One region of the Streptomyces sp. NPDC001890 genome, then DNA from elsewhere that is predicted to be linked to it. Evidence: riboswitches for the same ligand, from Rfam matches in the RefSeq annotation. Region 1 holds a riboswitch; each other region holds the start of a gene.
The links. A riboswitch is a leader RNA that binds a small molecule or an ion and turns the genes downstream of it on or off. The one in region 1 is predicted to bind thiamine pyrophosphate.
Positions count from the first base shown of each region.

Region 2: another riboswitch for thiamine pyrophosphate. It lies ahead of ACFYY1_RS30665 (thiamine ABC transporter substrate binding subunit); the one in region 1 lies ahead of thiC (phosphomethylpyrimidine synthase ThiC).
Region 3: another riboswitch for thiamine pyrophosphate. It lies ahead of thiO (glycine oxidase ThiO); the one in region 1 lies ahead of thiC (phosphomethylpyrimidine synthase ThiC).

Region 1 is NZ_JBIATE010000003.1:156,739-159,992, forward strand. It holds gene thiC (phosphomethylpyrimidine synthase ThiC) at 61-1,848, opposite strand; TPP riboswitch at 1,841-1,974, opposite strand; gene ACFYY1_RS12015 (YibE/F family protein) at 2,006-3,254, shown strand, end outside.
Region 2 is NZ_JBIATE010000017.1:42,488-45,741, reverse strand. It holds gene rlmN (23S rRNA (adenine(2503)-C(2))-methyltransferase RlmN) at 1-965, shown strand, start outside; TPP riboswitch at 1,007-1,123, shown strand; gene ACFYY1_RS30665 (thiamine ABC transporter substrate binding subunit) at 1,199-2,311, shown strand; gene ACFYY1_RS30660 (ABC transporter permease) at 2,428-3,254, shown strand, end outside.
Region 3 is NZ_JBIATE010000001.1:983,123-986,376, forward strand. It holds gene ACFYY1_RS04310 (thiazole synthase) at 1-423, opposite strand, end outside; gene thiS (sulfur carrier protein ThiS) at 426-662, opposite strand; gene thiO (glycine oxidase ThiO) at 659-1,864, opposite strand; TPP riboswitch at 1,862-1,974, opposite strand; gene ACFYY1_RS04325 (hypothetical protein) at 2,026-2,370, shown strand; gene ACFYY1_RS04330 (NAD(P)/FAD-dependent oxidoreductase) at 2,399-3,254, shown strand, end outside.

The DNA of each region.
Region 1 (3,254 bases):
ACTGCCACGGATAGCCGACCACTCCCCGGTGGCGCCGTCGGCCAGTCGCGTTTCCGCAGGTCAGTCGGCCATCGGTAGGTAGACCCGGTGGCCCGAGGCGGCGAACTCCTTGGACTTCTCCAGCATCCCGGCCTTGATCTCTTCCGGGGTGGCGTCCGCATCGCCGCCGAACTGCTCAGTGATGCTTCTGCTGATCTTCATCGAACAGAACTTCGGGCCGCACATCGAGCAGAAGTGCGCCGTCTTCGCCGGCTCGGCGGGCAGCGTCTCGTCGTGGAACTCCCGTGCGGTGTCCGGGTCGAGGGCCAGGTTGAACTGGTCCTCCCAGCGGAACTCGAACCGGGCGTCGGAGAGCGCGTCGTCCCAGTCCTGCGCCCCCGGGTGCCCCTTGGCGAGGTCCGCCGCGTGCGCCGCGATCTTGTAGGTGATGACGCCGGTCTTCACGTCGTCCCGGTTGGGCAGGCCGAGGTGCTCCTTCGGCGTGACGTAGCAGAGCATCGCCGTCCCCCACCACGCGATCATCGCCGCGCCGATGCCGGAGGTGATGTGGTCGTACGCCGGCGCGACGTCGGTGGTCAACGGGCCGAGAGTGTAGAACGGCGCCTCCTCGCAGATCTCCTGCTGGAGGTCGATGTTCTCCTTGATCTTGTGCATCGGGACATGCCCCGGCCCCTCGATCATGGTCTGGACGCCGAACCTCTTGGCGACCGCGTTCAGCTCGCCGAGCGTGCGCAGTTCGGCGAACTGCGCCTCGTCATTGGCGTCGGCGATCGAGCCGGGCCGCAGCCCGTCGCCCAGCGAGTACGTCACGTCGTAGGTCGCGAGGATCTCGCAGAGCTCCTCGAAGTGCTCGTACAGGAAAGACTCCTTGTGGTGCGCGAGGCACCACGCCGCCATGATCGAGCCGCCGCGCGAGACGATGCCGGTCTTGCGACGGGCGGTCAGCGGCACGTACGGCAGGCGCACGCCGGCGTGGACCGTCATGTAGTCGACGCCCTGCTCGGCCTGCTCGATGACGGTGTCCTTGTAGATCTCCCAGGTCAGTTCCTCCGCCCGGCCGTCGACCTTTTCGAGCGCCTGGTAGAGCGGGACAGTTCCGATCGGAACGGGTGAATTACGCAAAACCCACTCACGAGTGGTGTGAATGTTGCGGCCGGTGGACAGATCCATGACGGTATCGGCGCCCCAGCGCGTCGCCCACGTCATCTTTTCCACCTCCTCCTCGATGGAGGAAGTCACCGCGGAGTTGCCGATGTTGGCATTGACCTTCACCAGGAACCGCTTGCCGATGATCATCGGCTCGATCTCGGGGTGGTTGACGTTGGCCGGCAGCACGGCCCGGCCGGCCGCGATCTCCTCGCACACCACCTCGGGCTCGACGTTCTCCCGGATCGCCACGTACTCCATCTCCGGGGTGATCTCGCCCCGGCGGGCGTACGCGAGCTGGGTCACCGGCTGCCCGTCCCGGCTGCGGCGCGGCAGCCGCGGGCGGCCGGGGAAGACCGCGTCGAGGTTGCGCAGTCCGCCGCGCGGCGAGGTGTGCTTGAGCCCGTCGTCCTCGGGGCGGGCGGGACGGCCCGGGTACTCCTCGGTGTCGCCGCGGGCGATGATCCAGTTCTCCCGCAGCGGTGCGAGCCCGCGGCGGACATCGGTCTCGACGGTGGGATCGGTGTACGGACCCGACGTGTCGTACAGCGTCACGTCCTTGCCGTTGGTGAGGTGCACCTGACGGACCGGCACCCGGAGGTCCGGGCGCGAGCCCTGGACGTACCCCTTGTGCCAACCGATGGACTTCCCGGCCTCGTCGCTCTGGTTCGAGGCAGGCGTGCGTGCGTCCGATGTGGTCATGAGACCTACTCCCTACGCCGGCATTACCCGGTAACAGGTTCGGCGGTCGGCGCAGCCTGTCCCGTACGGACGTACGGAGATCAGCGCCCTCTCAGCCCGGTGCTCCGAGCTCCCGCGTGTGCAAAGGTTCCCCCACGCTAGCGCCCCGTCCGGCCCGATGAACAGTGGGCCCGTCTCTTCTTGCGATGATCGGCCGGTGACGTCCCCCCTTATCGACCTCGAAACGCAGGGCCATCAGCACGGTCACTCGCACAGCCATGGCCCCGCCGCACCCGTCTCCAGACATCTGCGCAAAGTCATCGCGGCCGTACTGATCCCGTTCGCCACCGCCGTCCTCGTCGGTCTGGTGGCGCTGTGGCCGGGTGGTGCGCCGTCGCACGAGCGGACCGGCGTCGGATTCGACCGGCAGACCCAGCAGGGAAAGGTGGTGAAGGTCGACATGGTGGACTGCAAGGAGGTGAACGCGGTCCAGACGCCCATCGACGGGGCCGTCACACCATCCCCGGGGAGCACGAGGGGGCTGTGCAAGAAGGCCACGATCGAGGTGACGACCGGTCATGACAAGGGCCGGACCTTCACCGAGATCGTCCAGCCCGACGCAACGCGTCAGCTGCGCGACGGTCAGGGCGTGGTCGTGGCGTACGCCCCCGACGCGCCCCGTGACCTGCAGTACTCGGTGACGGATGTGAACCGGAAGTTCCCGCTGACCCTGCTGGCCGGGATCTTCGCCCTGGCCGTGGTCGCGGTGGGCCGCATGCGCGGGGTGATGGCGCTGGTCGCGCTCGCCGTCTCGTTCGCCGTGCTGACCCTGTTCATCCTCCCGGCCATACTCCAGGGCTCCAATCCGCTGCTCGTCGCCGTGGTCGGGGCCAGCGCGATCATGCTGATCGCGCTCTACATGTGCCACGGCCTGAGCGCCCGCACCTCGGTGGCGGTGATCGGCACACTGATCTCGCTGCTGCTGATCGGACTGCTCGGATCGCTCTTCATCGGCTGGGCGAGCCTGACCGGCAACACCGACGACAACACCGGCCTCATCCATGGTCTGTACCCGCACATCGACATGAGCGGTCTGCTTCTGGCCGGTGTCATCATCGGTTCGCTCGGGGTCCTCGACGATGTGACCGTGACCCAGACGTCGGCGGTCTGGGAACTCCACCAGGCGAACCCGACGTTGGGTGTGCGGGGGCTCTACCGGGCAGGGATCAGGATCGGACGCGACCACATCGCCTCGGTCGTCAATACCCTGGTGCTCGCCTATGCGGGCGCCGCACTGCCGTTGCTGCTGCTGTTCTCCGTCGCGCAGAGCAGCGTGGGGACGGTGGCCAACAGCGAGCTGGTGGCGGAGGAGATCGTACGAACGCTGGTCGGCTCGATCGGACTGGTCGCCTCGGTGCCGGTGACGA
Region 2 (3,254 bases), on a different contig from region 1:
CGCAGCACTACTTCGCGCGGTACGCGCACGACCCGGCGGAGTGGACCAACATCCCGGCCGCGTCGCGGGACAAGCTCGCCGAGGCGATGTTCCCCGACCTGATGTCGGTGGTCCGCCACATCAGCTGCGACGACGACACCACCCGCAAGACGCTGTGGAAACTGCACGACGGGACGCTCGTCGAGTCCGTCCTGATGCGCTACCCGGAGCGCGTCACGATGTGCATCTCCTCGCAGGCCGGATGCGGGATGAACTGTCCGTTCTGCGCCACCGGACAGGCCGGCCTCGACCGCAATCTGTCGACCGCCGAGATCGTCCACCAGATCGTGGACGGGATGCGGGCGCTGCGCGACGGCGAGGTCCCCGGCGGCCCGGCGCGGCTCTCCAACATCGTCTTCATGGGCATGGGCGAGCCGCTCGCCAACTACAACCGGGTGGTCGGCGCGATCCGTCGGCTCACCGACCCGGAGCCGGACGGGCTGGGGCTCTCGCAGCGCGGGATCACCGTCTCCACCGTGGGCCTGGTGCCCGCGATGCTCCGCTTCGCCGACGAGGGCTTCAAGTGCCGTCTCGCCGTCTCGCTGCACGCGCCGGACGACGAGCTGCGCGACACCCTCGTGCCCGTGAACACGCGCTGGAAGGTCGCCGAGGTGCTGGACGCCGCGTGGGAGTACGCGGAGAAGTCCGGCCGCCGCATCTCGATCGAGTACGCGCTGATCCGTGACATCAACGACCAGGCATGGCGCGGCGACCGGCTCGGCCGGCTCCTCAAGGGCAAGCGGGTCCACGTCAATCTGATCCCGCTGAACCCCACGCCCGGTTCCAAGTGGACCGCCTCGCGGCCCGAGGACGAGAAGGCGTTCGTCGAGGCGATCGCCGCCCATGGCGTGCCGGTCACCGTGCGGGACACCCGCGGCCAGGAGATCGACGGGGCCTGCGGTCAGCTGGCGGCGGCCGAGCGCTGAGGCCGATAAGGCCCGTGTAATCTGGGCCCGAAATCAACTTCATATTCCGACAGGGGAGCGCCACAGCGCTGAGAGTGCGGCACCGAGGACAGGTCGGCCGCAGACCCTCTGAACCTCGCCCGGGTCATTCCGGGTAGGAAGTTCGGTCATCAACTCATGCTGTTGCGCCCTGCCCGCTTTCCCGCGGGCAGGGCCGCGTCTCTTCCTGGCCAAAACCCAGGAGGAATACACCAATGACCACCACGCGCAGGACCAGGCAGCTCGCGGCTTCGGCCGTCGCCGCCGCGCTCGGCGTCACCGCACTCGCCGGGTGCGGGAGTTCCGACGACGCGTCCTCGGGTTCCAGCGGCACGAAGGGCTCGGGCTCCAAGACCGTGACCCTCGTCAGCCACGACTCCTTCAACGCCTCCGAGGAAGTGCTGAAGCAGTTCACCGAGGAGACCGGATACACCGTCAAGGTGCTGAAGAGCGGCGACGCGGGTGTCGCGCTCAACCAGGAGATCCTGACCAAGGGCTCCCCGCGCGGCGACGTGTTCTTCGGCGTCGACAACACGCTGCTCTCCCGCGCCCTCGACAGCGGGCTCTTCACGCCGTACGAGGCGAAGGGCATCGACCGGGTCGCGGCGGACACCCGGCTCGACGCCGACCGGCACCGGGTCACCCCGGTCGACACCGGCGACATCTGCGTCAACTACGACAAGAAGTACTTCGCCGACAAGAAGCTCGCGCCGCCGCGGTCCTTCGACGACCTGGCGAAGCCCGCGTACAAGGACCTGCTCGTCACCGAGAACGCCGGGACCTCCTCGCCCGGCCTCGGCTTCCTCCTCGGCACCGTCGCCACCTACGGCGAGAAGGGCTACCAGGACTACTGGAAGAAGCTGGAGCGCAACGGCGTCAAGGTCGTCGACGGCTGGGAGCAGGCGTACAACGAGGAGTTCTCCGGCTCCGCGGGCGGAAAGAAGGCCAAGGCGGACCGGCCGCTCGTCGTCTCGTACGCCTCCAGCCCGCCCGTCGAGGTGCTGTACGCGAAGCCGCAGCCGGCCGAGGCCCCGACCGGTGTCGCCACCGGGACCTGCTTCCGCCAGACCGAGTTCGCCGGCCTGCTGAAGGGGGCGAAGAACGAGGCGGGTGGCAAGGCCCTGCTGGACTTCCTGATCAGCAAGACGTTCCAGGAGGACATGCCGCTCAACATGTTCGTCAACCCGGTCGTCAAGGACGCGGCGCTGCCGGAGCTCTTCACGAAGTTCGGCGCGACGGTGGACAGCCCGACGACCGTGGCCCCGGACCAGATCGCCAAGAACCGTGAGCAGTGGGTCCAGTCGTGGTCCTCGCTCGTAGTGAAGTAGCGAAGAGTCCCGTACGCGGAACGGACGCGGGCGGGAGGACTTCCCGCCCGCGGTCCGCGCACGCGGATGCCGCTCGTGCGAAGGCCAGGCGCCAGAACGCGGTGCGGCTCGGCCTGATGGCCGTGCCCGTCGGGTTCTTCGCGCTGTTCTTCGCCTACCCGGTCGCGGCGATCGTCGGCCGGGGCCTGAAGGTGGACGGCGTCTGGCAGTTCGGCCGGATCGGCGAGGTGCTGACCCGGCCGGAGATCCGCGACGTCCTCTGGTTCACCACCTGGCAGGCGCTCGCTTCGACGGCGCTGACCCTGCTGATCGCGCTGCCCGGCGCCTATGTCTTCGCCCGCTTCGACTTCCCCGGCAAACAACTGCTGCGGGCGGTCGTCACGGTGCCGTTCGTCCTGCCGACCGTGGTCGTCGGGACGGCCTTCCTGGCGCTGCTGGGACGCGGCGGATTCCTCGACGAACTCTGGGGCGTACGGCTCGACACCACCGTCTGGGCGATTCTGCTCGCCCATGTCTTCTTCAACTACGCGGTGGTCGTGCGGACGGTGGGCGGGCTGTGGTCCCAGCTCGACCCCCGGCAGGAGGAGGCAGCCAGGGTGCTCGGCGCGGGACGGTTCGCCGCCTGGCGACGGGTCACCCTGCCGGCCCTGGCACCCGCCGTGGCCGCCGCCGCGCTGATGGTCTTCCTCTTCACCTTCACCTCCTTCGGGGTCGTGCAGATCCTCGGCGGCCCCGGTTACGCCACCCTCGAAGTGGAGATCTACCGGCAGACCGCGCAACTGCTCGCCCTGCCGACGGCCGCCGTGCTGACACTGGTGCAGTTCGCCGCGGTCGGTGCGATCCTCGCCGTGCACGCCTGGACCGTACGGCGCCGGGAGACCGCGCTGAAGCTGGTCGACCCCGAGCGGACCGCCCGTCGGCCGCGCGGCGCCGGGCAGTGGGC
Region 3 (3,254 bases), on a different contig from region 1:
GCGCGCCAGCACCGGGTCGTCATTGGTGTACGGCAGCACGGTGAAGCCGTCGTCCACCAGGATCTCCGCGGCGTCCAGCAGCTCGATCGGATCGGGCAGCAGGGTCCGCTCGTCGGCCACCACCTCCAGCTTGATCCAGTCGGTGCCGAGCGCCTCGCGGGCCAGCCGGGCGGTCAGCACGGCCTCGCCCGCGGTGAAGCAGCCCGCCGTGTTGGGCAGCACGCGGATGGAGAGCCGCTCCAGGACGGAGAGCACCGAACCCTGCACGGTCGGATCGAGGCGGCGCATCGCGACGGTGGTCAGCTCGGTGCCGGAGGCGGTCAGGGAGCGCTCCAGCACGTCCAGGCTGGGCGCCCCGCCGGTCCCCATGATCAGCCGGGAGCCGAACGTGGTGTCGCCGAGGGCGAAGAGGTCGTCCGACATGATCAGCCTCCCTGGACCGCGGTCAGGACCTCGACGCGGTCACCGTCGAGCAGTGCGGTGGCGGACCACTGGCCGCGCGGTACGACGGTCTCGTTGACGGCGGCCGCGACGCCGGAGTGCGCGGTGGTGAGCGTGGCAACGAGCGCCGCCAGGGTGGTGCCCCCGGCGAGACGTCGGACCTCGCCGTTCACGGAGACGGAGAGGGTGGTCGCCCCGGGGAGCGGTGCGGGCTCGGTCATGCGGGCTGCTCCTGACGTACTGCGGGCTGATCCTGACGCACGGAGGCGGCGACGGAGGAGAAACGCTGCGGGGTGAAGGGGCGGGCCGGCTCGGGCGGCTCGCCGCCGGTGAGGAACTCCGCCATCACGTCACCGGTGACGGGGGTGAGCAGCACCCCGTTGCGGTGGTGGCCGGTGGCGAGGTGGAGGCCGGGCAGGGTGGTGGGGCCGAGCAGCGGGGCGTTGTCGGGGGAGGCGGGGCGCAGACCGGCCAGGGTCTCGGTGAGCGGCAGCTCGGTGATGCCGGGGACCAGCTCGTGGGCGTCGCGCAGCAGCTCGTAGACGCCGCCCGCGGTGACGGTGGTGTCCCAGCCCATTTCCTCGCTGGTGGCGCCGACGACCAGCTCGCCGTTCTCGCGCGGTACGAGATAGAGGTGGCCGCCCCGGACCACGGCCCGGACCGTGCGGCTCAGGAACGGCGCGTACCCGGCGGGCACGGTCAGCCGTACCACCTGGCCCTTCACCGGCCGGACCGGTGGCACCACCTCGTCCGGCAGCCCGGCCAGCCGCCCGCTGAGGCTGCCCGCGGCGAGCACGACCTGGTCGGCCGTCAGCTCCGTACCCCCGGCGAGCACCGCCCCGGCGGCCCGGTCGCCCACCACGTTCAGGCGCTCCACCCAGCCGCGGTGGAAGACCACCCCGGCCCGCTCGCAGGCGGTCAGCAGGGCGGCGGCCAGCCGGCGGGGATCGATCTGGTGGTCGCCGTCGACCCGCAGGCCGCCCCGGACGCCCGGCGCGAGCATCGGCTCCAGCCGGCGGCACTCACGGCCGGTGAGCCACTCCGATTCGAGGCCCGACCGCTGCTGGAGGGCGTGCAGCTCCCGCAGGTGGGCGCGGTCGTCGGAGTCCAGCGCGACGGCCAGGGTGCCGCAGGTCCGGAATCCGGTCTCCTGCCCGCTCGCCGCCTCCAGTTCGGCCACGAAGGCCGGATACCGGTCCGCCGAGGCGACGTTGAGGCCCAGCAGCAGCTGTTCGCCGTAGTGGAGTTCGGTGACGGCGGCCAGCATGCCGGCCGCCACCCTGGCGGCACCGCCACCCGGTTCGGGGTCGGCGAGCGCCGTGCGCAGTCCGCGCTGCGCGGCCCGCCAGGCCGTCACCAGGCCGATGATCCCGCCCCCGATGACCAGGACATCGGATCCGTTCCCGTTCCGAGAAGAACGCATGGGCTTCCAGCCCCTCCCTTCGCCGGCATGACCCGGATCAGGTTCGTACGGTCGGAGGCCGCCCAGCCTCCCTCTCAGCCCGGTGCGTCCGGGCTCCCGCGAGTGCTTTACGTTGGCCACCCTAAACCCCGTCCCGCCGGACCAGTAAGGGAGTGGCCACCGTGGCCCGTTCGCTCGACGGACTCGTCCTCGCTCCGGTCGCCGACCAGGCGCCCGGCCAGGTCGGCACCCGTACCCGCTTCACGTACCACGAGGAGGACGGCCGGATCTGGGCCGAGTACGCGGGCGGCGACGTGGTGCGCGGCCATCTCGTCGGCACCCGGGACGGCGACACCCTGGACTTCCGGTACGTCCAGCTGAAGCAGGACGGCACGACGGCCGGCGGCCACTGCGTCTCCACCGTCGTCGACCTCCCGGACGGCCGGGTCCGGCTGGAGGAACGGTGGGCGTGGGAATCGCAGGAAGGCAGCGGGACGAGCACGGTCGAGGAACTCGCCCTTTCCTGACGATCAGTCAGGTGTTTATGGTGTACGGGTGAGCGATCAGCAGCAGTCAGAGCGGCCGGACCGGCGGGCAGGGCACCGCGTGGTCGTCGTCGGCGCGGGCATGGCCGGGGTGCAGACCGCGGTGGCCCTGCGGGAACAGGGCTTCACCGGCCCCGTCACCCTGATCGGCGCCGAACCGCACCAGCCCTACGACCGGCCCCCGTTGTCCAAGGCGGTGCTGCTCGGCAAGGCCGAGGACTCCGCCTTCGACATCGACTTCGAGGCCCTGGACATCGATCTGCAACTGGGCCGCGAGGTCACCGGAGTACGGCCCGGCGCGCACGAACTGGACACCCCGACGGGGCCCGTTCCCTACGACAGCCTGGTCATCGCGACCGGTGCCGAACCGGTCGTCCTGCCCGGCACCGAGGGCGTTGTCGGCGTCCACCTGCTGCGCACCCTCGACGACGCGGCACGGCTGCGCCCGGTCCTCGACCAGCAGCACGGCGTCGTGGTCGTCGGCGCGGGCTGGATCGGTGCCGAGTTCGCCACCGCGGCCCGCGCCGCCGGCTGCGCCGTCACCGTCGTCGAGGCCGCCGACCGGCCCCTGGCGGGCGCGATGCCCGCGGAGGTCGCCGCCCCGATGGCCGCCTGGTACGCGGAGATCGGCGCCGAACTCCTCACCGGGGCCCGGGTCGAGCGCGTCGAGCCGGGCCGGGTGGTCCTCGCGGACGGCCGCACCGTCCCGGCCGGAGCGGTCGTCGTCGGAATCGGTGCCCGGCCCGCCACCGGCTGGCTGGCCGGCTCCGGCATCGCGCTCGGCCCCGACGGATCGGTGACCGCCGACGGGGCGCTGCGCACCTCGGCACCCGATGTGTACGCGGTCGGCGACTGCGCCTCGTTCC